DNA from 4 places in the Exiguobacterium sp. s78 genome. Region 2 is predicted to be linked to each of the others. Evidence: riboswitches for the same ligand, from Rfam matches in the RefSeq annotation. Region 2 holds a riboswitch; each other region holds the start of a gene.

Region 1 (3,386 bases), on a different contig from region 2:
CAGCGACAGCAGCAGGTGCTTCTGTCTCTTCATCTACTTGCCAGACACCGAATCCGATTTGGGGAATCGTAATACCGTTTGAAAGTTTTGCGTATTGCATGTGTTACTCCTCCTCATAAAACGTAGTTTAGATTTGCTCGTTTAGTTTAGCATGAACGAACGAAGACGTCCGTTTCCATGCTCATGGAGGAATGAAATAAGGTAAAATAGAAAAGAATCGTGAGATTTAATCGTGTGTTAAAAGAGGGGGAGAAAAGATGGCTCAAAAGAATAAAAAGCTATCCAAATGTACTTGGCTTAGCATTGGCGCCTTGTTAGTAACGCAGGCAGTGGGTCTGTTTCTTAGTGCGCGAAAGTCAGGACGTAATCCATGGGTGTGGGGAGGCGCTGGACTCGTTCAGTTCCCGCTTCCGGCAATCGCTTACTTAATCTTAGAACGACAAGCGAAGCAGAATAAATAATAAAACAGGTCCAATCGTCGACGCGATTGGACCTGTTTTATGGTTACGAAGAAATTTTTTCTTGCTTCGTCGCTGTCTTCTTCATGCGTGGTAAGCCGAAGAAGATGGCAATTGATCCACAGACGAAGAGGAGGAACGGATAGAACAGATACGGAATCAGTTCCGGTGAAGCCGTTTTCGTCAATTCTGCTGCGATCAATAGTTGTGCTCCATACGGAATGATGCCTTGAATACCACAAGAGAAGATATCAAGGATACTCGCCGATTTTTTTCGATCGACTTCATACGTATCGGCGATTTCAGCTGCCAGTGGTCCAGCGACGAGAATCGAGATCGTATTGTTTGCAGTCGCGAGATTCGTTGCACTAACGAGTGCCGCCATACTGAATTCGGCACCACGACGCTGTGAAATCTTGCGTGTCAGCGTCTCTTTTAAGAAGGCGATTCCACCGTTGAACGTAATCAAGCTGACGAGACCACCCATGAGGAGCGTCAAAATGGAGATCTCCGCCATGCCCATCATTCCTTCAGACATCGAGAGGACGAAGCCACTCAAGCCGAAACTACCATCAATCATACCGATGATGCCGGTGAGTAACGTACCACCAATTAAGACAAGAATGACATTGACGCCAAATAGTGCAAGGACGATGACAGCGAGATATGGAATCAACTTGTAGAATTCAAATGCTTTTGCTTCGACGACGTCACCAGAACCAGAAACGAATGCGAGTAGGATGACCGTCAAAATAGCAGCCGGTAGGACGATCATGAAGTTCGTCCGGAATTTATCGCGCATGTTCGTTTTTTGGGTCCGGACGGCGGCAATCGTCGTATCCGAGATGAACGACAAGTTATCGCCGAACATCGATCCACCAACGACAGCAGCCGCTGCGATCGCAACGTTGATGCCTGTCGCTTCATGAATACCGAAGGCGATTGGCGCGAGTGCAGCAATCGTTCCAGTCGATGTCCCCATTGCCATTGAGATGAAGGCAGCGATGATGAACAGACCACTCATGAGGAGCGACGGAGGTAGGAACGTCAAAGCAGCATTAACGGTCGCATCGATGGCGCCGATTGCTTCTGCTGTTCCAGAAAACGTACCGGCTAGTAAGAAGATGAAGACCATGATCATGATATCAGGATTTCCGGCACCCGTTGCGATTCGTTCGACCGTTTGATTGATGGATCCTTTCGTCGTGATTGCAGCAAAAATCAAAGCGATCAGTGCGGCGATAAGGATCGGAAATTTGTAAAAGTCGTCATAGAAGATCCCGGCTCCGATGAAGAGAACTAGGAATACGACGAGGGGAAGCAGTGCCCATTTGTTAGGCGTGATCGTTTCATTCATTGTTGACACCTCGTTTCTCAAAGATACAAAAAAAGACCCCTTCGCAAGAAAGAAGGAGGTCTTTATGAAATAAAGACGCTCTTCTTATCTCTCAAGCTTTCGCTTGCTGGATTTGGCACAGTACGAATCAAATCGTCCGCTGCCGAAACATCATTGGGCCAGTCCCTCCGTTTCTCGCGATAAAAAGAAGTCATTCAATTGTTGTAAAACACGTTTCTTACCGTACCGCATTGAGTAACGCGTGTCAACTGTACTTTACTGAAGTGCCTTTTTCAATGTTTGGACGTTTTCTTCCATCAACTTGAAATAAGAGCTGTTTTGTTGCGCTTTCGTGACCGACTCTAGATTATGAATCGTCACGGATTCAGCTCCGATTTCTTTTTGGATGACACGTGCGACCTTTGGTGAGACCGTCTCTTCGAACGCGACGTATTTCAAATCATGCATCCGTGCTTCTTTCACTAAAGCGGCCAGTTGCTTTTGTGACGGTTCATCGGAAGGAGAAATTCCCGCAATCGGCAGTTGTGTGAAACCATATCGTTCTGCGAGGTAACCGTAAGCGGCATGCGTAACGAGAAGTTCTTTTTTCGATCCATCAGCGACAGCTTGTTTAAATTGTTCGTCCAATTCATCAGCTTGCTGATCGAACGCTTTTAAGTTTTTCTCGAATGTTGCTTTGTCTTTTGGTACTTCTTTTGATAAAGCAGTTGTAATCGAGCGTGCCATTGCTTTTGCGTTGACAGGATCGAGCCAGACGTGTGGATCGTATTTTCCATGGTCATGACCCTCTTCTTCATGCGCATGTTCATCCGTTGCATGATCATCGTGCCCTTCTTCTTCGTGGGCATGTTCGTCTTCACTATGCTCCTCTTCTTCATGTGCATGAAGTGTAGCATCCGATTCTAGCAAGTTGACGTCCTTACTCGTCTCGACGAAGCGGACATCCGTGCCTTTTAGACTCTCCTGGATTTTTTTCGAATACGGCTCGAGCGTCGTACCGGTTAAGAGGAACAAGTCGCCCTTAGCAATCTCGGTGAGTTGTTTTGACGTCGGCTCGTAAGAGTGGGGGTCTGCTCCAGGTGGGACGATCATCTTGACGTTGACTTGATCCCCTCCGATTTCGCGGGCAATAGCAGCCGTCGCGAACGTTGATGCATAGACTTCTGTCTGGGTTTTATCTGAAGTCGATGAATCGGTATTCGAACCGCAAGCAGCGAGAACACTTGCACTTGCGAAAGCGACTGTTAAAGCGGGAATGATTTTTTTCATTATATGATACCTCCATTATTAAAACGTAACTATTCCGATTTGGACTTTCTCACTATAGCGGAACGCTGGTGAAGCGTCAAGTACGAATACCGAGACGTTCGACTTCTTTTAAAACGGGGTAGAAGGATAATAAAGTGAAGAAACTGGCACGTCTTTTGGAGGTGATCAAGTGAAACGTGAAACTGCATGGCTAATGGGGGGAGCTGCGTTATTGACGACGGCAGCAGCGGGAGCGAGTATCTGGAACAATTATGGTGCATTGCTTCGATGGACCGAACCCGCCTTGCCACTCACAGAAAAAC
Region 2 (3,386 bases):
CACCGTTTCGTGGACATGATTTTCTAAAGCAAGCCGTCGCGCGCTTTTATGCGACTGAATTCGGTGTCACAATCGATCCGGCAACGGAAGTCGCAATTCTCCTCGGCAGTAAAGCCGGCATCGTCGCCTTACCGCAGACGATCGTCAACCCTGGAGAAGGTGTCATCGTTCCGGATCCAGGATACCCGGATTACCTGTCTGGCGCAGCACTTGCTGGCGCATTCCCGATCACGCTTCCGTTACTTGAGAAAAATAACTTCTTACCGGATTACGACTTACTTGATACGACGGACGTCGAGCGTGCCCGGATGTTGTTCCTCAACTACCCGAGTAATCCGACGGGTGCGACCGCGACGGCAGAAGCCTTCGAACAGACAGTCGCTTTCGCCGATGCCCATGATATCTGTGTCGTCCATGACTTAGCATACGGCGGCATCAGTTTCGATGGTCCGACGCGAAGCTTCCTGCAGACGGAAGGGGCAAAAGACGTCGGGATCGAGCTATTCTCACTCTCAAAACGCTTCAACATGTCCGGCTTCCGGATTGCCTTCGCGATCGGAAATCCGTCCGTCATCTCAAGCATCGAAACATACCAAGAACATCTCTACGTCAGTGCCTTCACACCGATTCAGCATGCGGCGACCGTTGCCCTCACGAGTGACCAAACGTGCGTCCGTGAGTTAAGTAGCTTGTATGAAACACGACGCGATGCGTTGTTCGCAAAACTCGATGCGATTGGTTGGAGTGGTCCACGCCCAGGCGGTTCCTTCTTCGTCTGGCTTCCTGTTCCAGAAGGTTACACGTCCCAAAGCTTCACCGATCATCTACTTGACGAAGCACACGTCGCCGTGACCCCGGGATCATTTTTCGGCGAATACGGTGAAGGCTACGTCCGGATTAGCTTGATTGCTGACGTCGAACGTCTAGAAGAAGCCGTCGATCGAATCGGAACGCTCAACCTGTTCCGGACACCTGTTGCGGAATAATTCTGAAAAAACATTTGACAGATGGGAATCATTTCCGTTAAAGTAAATCCCAACAGCATAACTACTTATCGAGAGCGACCGAGGGATTAGGCCCAACGACGTCCGGCAACCACCTGTAAGGAACGGTGCCACATCCTACAGAATGATTTTCATTCTGAGAGATAAGTTACGAAATCTTACACTTTCGTCGCTTTTTTCTGGTTGCTCTGCTACTAGGAAAAAGCGACTTTTTTTGTATGAGGAGATGAGCGGATGATTGAATTCAAACACATTACAAAACGGTTCGTTCGAGACCGGACCCCGATTTTTGCATTACGGGATGTCGATTTGACGATCCAAAAAGGAGAAATCTTCGGAATCATCGGTGAGTCTGGTGCCGGTAAAAGTACGTTGCTTCGCCTGATCAACGGGCTCGAGCATCCAACACAAGGAACCGTCAAGGTCGACGGTGTCTCGCTCGGCGGGATGTCAAAAGCAGATTTACGTCAACTTCGCTTGCGGACAGGAATGATCTTTCAGCATTTCCAATTGATCCAGTCACGCAACGTCGCGGATAACATCGCTTTTGCACTCAAGGCCGCTGGCGTCAAACGTGCAGATTTCCCGGAGCGAATTCGCGAACTCGTCTCGCTCGTCGGACTTGAAGGATTTGAGACGAACTTCCCGAGTCAATTAAGCGGTGGGCAGAAACAGCGCGTCGGGATTGCCCGGGCACTCGCAAACAATCCGACCGTCTTGTTATGTGATGAAGCGACATCCGCTCTTGATCCCGTTACGACACTACAGATTCTTGAACTGCTGAAGGATTTGAATGAACGACTCGGATTGACGATCGTCCTCATCACGCATGAGATTGATGTCGTCAAACAGATTTGCCATCGCGTCGCGGTCATGTCGCAAGGTGAAGTCGTCGAAGTCGCCTCAACCTATGACTTGTTCAGTCAAGCTAAGCATCCGGTGACGCAACATTATGTCGATACGGCATTACAAATCGAATTGCCGGAACGCATCTTACAGGCAACCCCAGGTAAGATCATCCGCTTGCAGTTCACAGGCGAGAAGACCGGTGAAAGTACGTTATCAGAAGCGATCCGCCGTTACGATATCTCAGTCAGCATCTTGCACGGCAAGGTCGACTACATTCAAGACGTCGCCTTCGGTGTCCTGATTGTCAGCTTGACGGGATCATCCGATCAAATCGCTCCTGCCCTTGACTGGCTCGCGACGGAACTTCACGCACTCGAGGTGATTCAGGATGTGGCTTGATCGTATTCAAACGATGTTACCGGAGCTCTTGAAGGCACTCGGCGAGACAGCATGGATGGTTGGTATTTCACTTGCTTTCGCATTGGTCGTCGGGATTCCGCTCGGAATTCTCTTGTTCGTCACCGACCGGGGATTATTTTTTCAAAACCTTGCCGTCCGCCGTGTTCTTGACTTCGTCGTCAACATCGTCCGGTCGCTACCGTTCATCATCTTGCTGGTTGCCCTCATTCCATTAACGAAGTTCTTACTCGACAATACGATCGGTCCGACGGCAGCGTCCGTCAGCCTTAGTGTCGCAGCGATTCCGTTTCTCGCGCGCCTTGTCGAAACATCACTCCGCGAGATTCCGCCTGGTTTGATTGAAGCAGCAGAAGCATGTGGGGCGAAACCCTTGCGGATCATCGTCAGTGTCCTCTTACCGGAAGCACTCCCTGGCATCATTCAGGGCATCACATTAACGACGATCAGCTTAATCGGCTTCTCAGCGATGGCTGGTATCGTCGGCGGCGGTGGTGTCGGTGACCTCGCGATCCGTTTCGGTTACTATCGCTACGATAATCTCATCATGATCGTGACGATCGTCGTGCTCATCGTCATCGTTCAAAGTATTCAAGCACTTGGCAATCAACTGGCGCGAAAAACAGATAAACGCTAATCATACATACAAAGGGAGAGTGGAATCATGAAAAAACGATATGCCTTTTTAGCAACAGCCTTACTTGGTGCAGGAGTCCTCGCGGGATGTGGAGACAGCAGTGCTGATGAAAAAGACAAGACGATCAAGATTGGTGCGACGAGTGGTCCGTATAGCGACATGGTCAAACAAGCGATCCAGCCACAACTCGAAAAGAAAGGCTATAAAGTCGAAATCGTCGAGTTCAGCGATTACATCCAACCGAATATCGTCCTCGGTAGCGGGAACATCGACGCCAACTTGTTCCAACACTCGATCTATCTCAAGACGTTTTCTAAAGAAAAGAACCTCGATTTAAAAGGACTCATCACGGTTCCAACAGCACCGATGGGACTATACAGCAAGACAGCGAAGACACTTGACGACGTCAAGACAGGTGCTGAAGTCGCGACGCCGAATGATCCGACGAACCAAGCACGAGCACTGAACTTACTTGCGGA
Region 3 (3,386 bases), on a different contig from region 2:
AGAATCCTGAACAATACGACAGCTTCCTCGAGCGACGGAATCGTCTCGAATGCCAGCAGATCAGCCCCCGCTTCAATCAACGCTTCGATTCGTGGTCTATGAAAGGCTTCTAGCACATCTGCTGACACCCCATAATGACCGCGATATTCAGAACCATCTGCTAAGTAGGCACCATAAGGACCCACTGATCCCGCGATCAATACGTCACTCTTTCCGCTACGCGTGCGTGCGTTTTGCGCCAAGGTGACCGTTTGTCGAATCAGCGCCTTTGCTTCCTCTGTCGTGATATGACGTTGCTTGAATCCTTCGATACTTGCTTGATAGCTTGAAGTGATCGCGACATCGGCACCTACTTCAAAGTAGTCACGATGGACGTGTTCGATCTGTTCTGGTGCTTCGATTAAGAGACGTGCTGACCAAAGCGGATCGTTCAGGTCGAATCCCTTCTGTTCAAGTTCGGTTGCAAGGGCACCATCTAAAATAAGAAAGGGAACTTCCTGTAATCGTTGATCAACTGGATTTTTGATTCGGGACATCTTCAACACTCCGTTTCTGAGAAGAATTCGTGAACGCATGAACGATATAACAGATCACGATGAATGGAATACCACAATACAAGGCAATTCGTTGTGTCGGATCAAATCCGATACCAATCAGAGAAATCAAACAAACGACGAAAGCGGCGATCGGTACAAATGGAAAGAGTGGTGTGCGATAGACCAATTCGTCGACCGTATGCCCTTCACGGAGGAATTGTTTCCGGAAACGATACTGGGCAACGCTGATACTCATCCAAACGACGACGACAGCGAGACCGGAAATCGAGACGAGCGCGATATAGACACTTCCTGCTGCATAGATGCTAGACAGCAAGGCAAGTCCTCCGCCAAGCATGCTGAACAATACGGCTCGAAGTGGAACCCCACTTGGCGTCACCTGGGCGAAGAAGCGTGGAATCATGCGTTCGTTCGCAAGCGACCAGAGCATCCGAGAGGCGGCGTAAAGTCCAGAATTCGCTGCCGACAAGATCGCTGTCAAAATGACGAAGTTCATCACGTCTGCCGCATACGGAATTCCGATCCGTTCAAACACGGCGACGAACGGACTTTCGAGTACACCTTTCCCATCCGTTGGTAATAAGACGGCTAACACGATGATCGTACCGACGAAAAAGAGGACGAGTCGCAAAATTGTCGTCCGGATCGCAAGCGGAATCGTCCGTTTCGGATCGACTGCTTCACCCGCTGCGACACCGATTAGTTCCGTTCCCGAGTAAGCAAAGTTCACGGCAAGCATCGTCATGAAGATGACGAAAGCGCCATTTGGGAACAACCCGCCTTCGGTTAACGAAGAAAAGAATGGAGCCGGGCTACCATCTTGCAGTGGAATGAAGCCGACGATTGCTCCCGCACCGAGTAAAATGAAAGCAATGATCGTCACGACCTTAATGGCGGAAAACCAAAACTCGACTTCAGCAAACACACGAACCTTCAAGACGTTGATACCAAGGATCATCGCAGCGAACAATGCGCTGAACACCCATACAGGAATCGACGGGAACCAACGTTGCATTAAAATGCCTGCTGCCGTGAATTCTGAACCAAGGGCGACCGTCCACGTCAGCCAGTAGAGCCAGGCCACTGTATAACCGGTGCCGGGCCCGATGTACTTCGTTGCGTATTTATGGAATGATCCGGTTTCCGGCATGTGCACGGCGAGTTCACCGAGACTTAACATGACTAAGTAAACGACGACGGCCCCAATCAAATACGATAAAATCGTTCCGACACGTCCTGCTTGTTCCAACGTATAACCTGTACTTAAAAATAATCCGGTTCCAATGACACCACCTAACGACAGCATGATCAAATGACGTGATTCCATCTTGCGTCGAAATGCTCCGCTCGTTTTCATGAATCCATTTCCTCCTCATTCCACCTATTTCAAACAAAAAACGCATCCTCACGGATGCGTCGGTCGACAATTCGGAAATCTTATCGATCGGGTGCAGCACCCGCAGGAATTAGCACAGTATCTTTCGACCTGTTGCTGAGGTTTCATAGGGCCAGTCCCTCCACCTCTCTGGATAAGTATGTAATTGTTCATAACCCTATCAAGTCTTTTTCAAATTGTCAACACAATTCAGAATACTTCTATCAAAAAAACATTCCGCATCGTATCGATCCGGAATGTTTAAAGGGTTACTTTTTAGCGAATAAATCCGCTGTTTTCAAGGCTGCACGAACCGCTTTCCGGTTCAATGTTCCTTGCTGATGCTTCATTTTCTTCGTTTGGGCAGCCAGTTGCGCTTTGAGTGCCGCAATCTCTTGATCCTTTTGAGCCGTTCCTGTTTGTTTCTGCAATGCTTTGATTTTCTTATCTTTTTCAGCTAATTGTGCTTTTGTTTGTTTTTGCGCATCCGCAATCTTCTTCTCTTGTTCCGGGAAGAACCGTTCAAAACGAGCGACTGCTTCCTCAAGACTTACGCCAGAAATCGGCTGGACTGGTGGGAGCAACTCGGTTTGCGCCATTTGACGGTCAAACGGTACATTCTCAGGATAGTTCGTCTCTTGATAAATATGCTCAAGATTGTTCACGTTCAAGAAGTCAACGAAGTTGTCGAAGTTACGCGCTTGAACACGTGCCGGACTTTGGAAGTCAGCATTTGCTACGACGTCGGATAATTGTGTATCCGCTTTGATGTCGTTCGCCCAAATGTGCGTCAACTGATGGTAATCCGTCAATTCGCGCATCCGTGCATCTTTTGGAATGAGGATACTCGGCGTACCCGCAAGTGTCGCTGTGATGTTTCCGTGTAAACGAGCTCCAAAACTGAGGTCTGCTTGACCGATAAAATCAAACCATGTCTGTGCGTTCAAGAAGAAACGAACCCGATCGTTCATATAAGCAGGATCCGACATCTTCACCGGATAGTTCGTCACTGAAAGATCTGCGATCGGGTGCGTCCCTGTATACGTCAACTTCAGTTCCTTCATCCACTGTGGAATGAAGTAGTGATTCGGATACTCTTCCATCCCGCGCGTAATGAAATCAAGAACGTTTTGTGGTGCCAAACGTGACGAGTTGACCGTAATCATCGACTCAGGTGTGATGTTCGTTTCACGGATGTGCAAATCACGACCGAACGCGTACATCGAAGGACATCCGATAACGCGATGATCAATCCCTTCGCGGAAACCAAGACGTGTTAAGTATTTCGACGTGATCTCCCCGCGAAGACCTAGCATGCTCGAGCGCTCGAGAACGGCACTGACGAACGCTTTGACATCTTCATCGAATGGGAATCCACCATCTAAGTCTGGTTCAAACGGTGCACGTAACCCTACACCGATGACGACGACTGGAATTTTTAATTTTTTGATGAG
Region 4 (3,386 bases), 190 kb from region 2:
TTTAATCCGAGTAAATAGCTGATCGTCATCCCGATACAACTGCCGGCGTAAGCGGCGAGAATCGTACCGACGAGTGGTAGATTGCCTTGATGCATCCAAAAACCGGACAGGACGAGCAGGGTCTCATCAGGAACCGGCAATCCCACGATACCACCTGCGAGAAGGACGGAGAGACCAAGGGCACCATATTGGTGCAGGATGTCATGTAAGAGATGATGAATCGGGGACACCTTCTTTCGTGAGAGTCTTCTTCTTCAGTGTACAGGAAATAGGGGACGGTTGGAATGAAAGGACAAAAATTCTAGGTAAAGAAAAAATGAATTTTGATTTCCGGAAGTCAACCCTTTTTCTCGATACCGTTTCGGGCTATACTCGTTAAAGTGACTATTTTTAGAGGACGGTGTCGGACGATGATGCATGTAATAAATCAGTACGGCTGGATCGAAGTAATTTGTGGCAGTATGTTTTCCGGGAAATCGGAAGAGTTGATTCGTCGTGTCAGACGGGCGCAGTACGGCAAACTGCCCGTTCAAGTATTCAAGCCGGCAATCGACGACCGGTACCATGAAGAGCATGTCGTCTCTCATATCGGCAACTCCGTCGTGGCGATTCCGATGGCGACGAGTCGTGATCTCTACGCAGCAGTAGCGGAGGAAACACAAATCGTTGGAATCGATGAAGTTCAATTCTTTGATGATGAGATCGTACAAGTCATCGAAGCACTCGCACAAGACGGAAAACGTGTCATTTGTGCGGGTCTTGATCAAGATTTCCGGGCAGAGCCATTCGGCAAGATGCCGGAATTACTGGCGCGCGCAGAATTCGTGACGAAGCTGCAAGCCATCTGTCTTTCATGTGGTGATCCGGCTTCCCGAACACAACGGTTGATTGATGGAAAACCAGCGAACTACGATGATCCGATCATTCTAGTCGGCGCTTCAGAATCGTATGAGCCACGGTGCCGCCATTGCCATGAGGTGCCTGGAAAACCGAAGCCGCTCCAATCGGTGCAGCACCAAGAAAATTAAAAAAGACGAACCGGTCGCGGTCGTCCTTTGATGTAACAGCTATTCGCTTCTAAGTGAATAGCTGTTTTTTTATTATCCCGTTTCCTGTGAGAACCGGCTTGAGCGTTCGATAAAACGGATCGTCTCACGAACGATCAAATCCTGATCATGATCGAGGGTCGCGACGTGGTACGAGTTCAGTAAACAGTAGCTTCGTTTATCATTCGTTCCGATGTGCTGATGCAGATAATCCGAGCTCGACGGCGGAACGACGTGATCGGTCGCCGAGTAGAGAATTAATGTCGGCAGAAGGATCGATCCGAGGCGTCCTTTCGTCTCATCCATCAGACGGACGAGTTCGAACGCACAACGACTTGGAACGAGGTCATAGATGATTTCGAAAGCAGACCGTTTGATGTCCGGTGCGCCTTCTGGTAAATACTCTGGACCGTCCTCGAACGAAAGTGCTTCATAGGATGGAACGGAGAGTGCGGCATTGATCGTAATGATGCCGGCGAACGGAATGCCGTCAGCGGCGAGTGACAGTGCAAGCGTCGCACCCATCGATTGACCGATGACGAAGACTTGATCGCATGTTTCTTGTAAACGTTCATAGCCGTCTTTCAGGCTTTGCTTCCAACATCGAGCAGTCGATTGTTCAAACTCGCGGACGTTCGTTCCATGTCCACGTAAGCGCGGGGCATAGACGGTAAAACCTTCAGCAGCGAATGCTTCACCGACGTCGCGGACACTTTGCGGAGTGGCATTAAAACCATGACAGATTAGAATGCCGATCGATCCCCCTTGAAAATAAAACGCTTCAGCACCAGTCAATACAGGATAGTTCATCATTACTATTTTTCCTCCATTCATGAAAAAAACTCGTCGACGTCACTGCTTGGACGCCCACGAGTTTTTCACCGTATCATCCAAAGCCGCGCTTTGCTGGTCGGAGCACCTTACAGATTGCAGGTTGCCGTGAAGTCATAGAGCCAGGTCTCTCGTTCACTCTTGATAAATATCATATTGGAATTGTCGGAATAATCATTGAAACGATGGTAGCACGACCAAAAATGACTTGTCAAATCTTTCTTGACGAATCATGATCCGTTGAGTAAGCTAACTCATAACTTGTTCATCCATCGATATGCGACAAATGGATTATTTTTGCAAAGTTGGTTGACTTTTAAAGTTTCGACCCGTAATGTAAAAATTAGTTTTACGACATAAGCAACAACGCAACAACACACATACGAATTTCATACCGCAATACTTATCCAGAGAGGTGGAGGGACTGGCCCTACGAAACCTCGGCAACAGACTCATTATGAGCACTGTGCCAATTCCATCAGACAGATGTCTGAGAGATGAGTGGAGTGGATTCTGCCACTGTGCGGATCCAGGTCTCTTCTTGTTTCTCAAGAAGGGACCTTTTTTGTTGAATGAAGGGGGAAAACGGAATGATCGCATTTCATCAAGTCAAAAAAACGTACGTCACGAAAGATCAGACGATCGCAGCGCTCGACGGTGTCGACCTGACGATCGAAAAAGGCGAAATCTTTGGTGTCATCGGCTTTAGCGGTGCCGGAAAAAGTTCACTGCTCCGCTGTGTCAATCTATTAGAACGACCGACGTCAGGAACGGTGACGGTCGATGGAGAAGATTTAACGCAACTGTCTCCAAAAAAATTGCGCCATGCAAAACAACGGATCGGGATGATTTTTCAGCACTTCAATCTATTGAATGCGAACACGGTCTTTACGAATGTCGCGAAACCACTCGTTCTCGCAGGCGTCAAGAAAGACGAAATTCGCCGCCGGGTGACGGAGTTACTCGAATTCGTCGATCTCGCTGACAAGGCGGATCATTATCCGGATCAATTGTCGGGTGGGCAGAAACAGCGCGTTGGTATCGCCCGGGCACTCGCGACGCAACCTTCCGTCCTCTTATGTGACGAAGCGACGTCAGCACTCGATCCCCAAACGACCCATCATATTCTCCAGTTATTAAAACGTATCAATGCGGAGTACGGGATCACGATTCTCTTGATCACCCACGAGATGGGCGTCATTCGTGAAATTTGTGACCGGGTCGCCGTCATCGAAGCTGGAAAGTTGATCGAGTCAGGAACGGTCTTCGACGTCTTTTCGAATCCAAAGACCGAGACAGCGAAAAACTTCGTTCGCTCCGTCATGCACGACGAGATTCCAGCATCGATTCGCCAGTTGATCGAGTCCCGGAATGCGAATCCGATCTATAAGATTCATTTCCTCGGACATCACACCGGGCAGCCGCTCTTGTCACAAGTCGCGAAACGCTTTGACGTCGATGTCAACATCTTGCACGGTAGCATCACGGAGTTGCAGGAGACACCGTTTG

What was found. Region 2 has a riboswitch for S-adenosylmethionine ahead of KNQ18_RS01275 (methionine ABC transporter ATP-binding protein). Riboswitches for the same ligand answer to the same signal wherever they lie in the genome.
Region 1: it holds a riboswitch for S-adenosylmethionine, as region 2 does, so the genes downstream of both, KNQ18_RS14310 (Na+/H+ antiporter NhaC family protein) here and KNQ18_RS01275 (methionine ABC transporter ATP-binding protein) in region 2, are expected to answer to the same signal.
Region 3: it holds a riboswitch for S-adenosylmethionine, as region 2 does, so the genes downstream of both, KNQ18_RS13450 (amino acid permease) here and KNQ18_RS01275 (methionine ABC transporter ATP-binding protein) in region 2, are expected to answer to the same signal.
Region 4: it holds a riboswitch for S-adenosylmethionine, as region 2 does, so the genes downstream of both, KNQ18_RS00405 (alpha/beta hydrolase) here and KNQ18_RS01275 (methionine ABC transporter ATP-binding protein) in region 2, are expected to answer to the same signal.

Annotation. Positions count from the first base shown of each region.
Region 1 is NZ_JACSNB010000003.1:246,403-249,788, forward strand. Features, by position in the region: gene KNQ18_RS14300 (aldo/keto reductase) at 1-100, opposite strand, end outside; gene KNQ18_RS14305 (hypothetical protein) at 258-461, shown strand; gene KNQ18_RS14310 (Na+/H+ antiporter NhaC family protein) at 505-1,815, opposite strand; SAM riboswitch class I at 1,897-2,001, opposite strand; gene KNQ18_RS14315 (metal ABC transporter solute-binding protein, Zn/Mn family) at 2,071-3,084, opposite strand; gene KNQ18_RS14320 (alpha/beta hydrolase) at 3,254-3,386, shown strand, end outside.
Region 2 is NZ_JACSNB010000001.1:260,146-263,531, reverse strand. Features, by position in the region: gene KNQ18_RS01280 (aminotransferase class I/II-fold pyridoxal phosphate-dependent enzyme) at 1-986, shown strand, start outside; SAM riboswitch class I at 1,049-1,154, shown strand; gene KNQ18_RS01275 (methionine ABC transporter ATP-binding protein) at 1,239-2,252, shown strand; gene KNQ18_RS01270 (methionine ABC transporter permease) at 2,242-2,907, shown strand; gene KNQ18_RS01265 (MetQ/NlpA family ABC transporter substrate-binding protein) at 2,935-3,386, shown strand, end outside.
Region 3 is NZ_JACSNB010000003.1:71,065-74,450, reverse strand. Features, by position in the region: gene mmuM (homocysteine S-methyltransferase) at 1-536, opposite strand, end outside; gene KNQ18_RS13450 (amino acid permease) at 511-1,914, opposite strand; SAM riboswitch class I at 1,992-2,093, opposite strand; gene KNQ18_RS13445 (polysaccharide pyruvyl transferase family protein) at 2,202-3,386, opposite strand, start outside.
Region 4 is NZ_JACSNB010000001.1:68,767-72,152, forward strand. Features, by position in the region: gene KNQ18_RS00395 (DedA family protein) at 1-230, opposite strand, end outside; gene KNQ18_RS00400 (thymidine kinase) at 414-1,028, shown strand; gene KNQ18_RS00405 (alpha/beta hydrolase) at 1,101-1,859, opposite strand; SAM riboswitch class I at 1,927-2,028, opposite strand; SAM riboswitch class I at 2,278-2,381, shown strand; gene KNQ18_RS00410 (methionine ABC transporter ATP-binding protein) at 2,468-3,386, shown strand, end outside.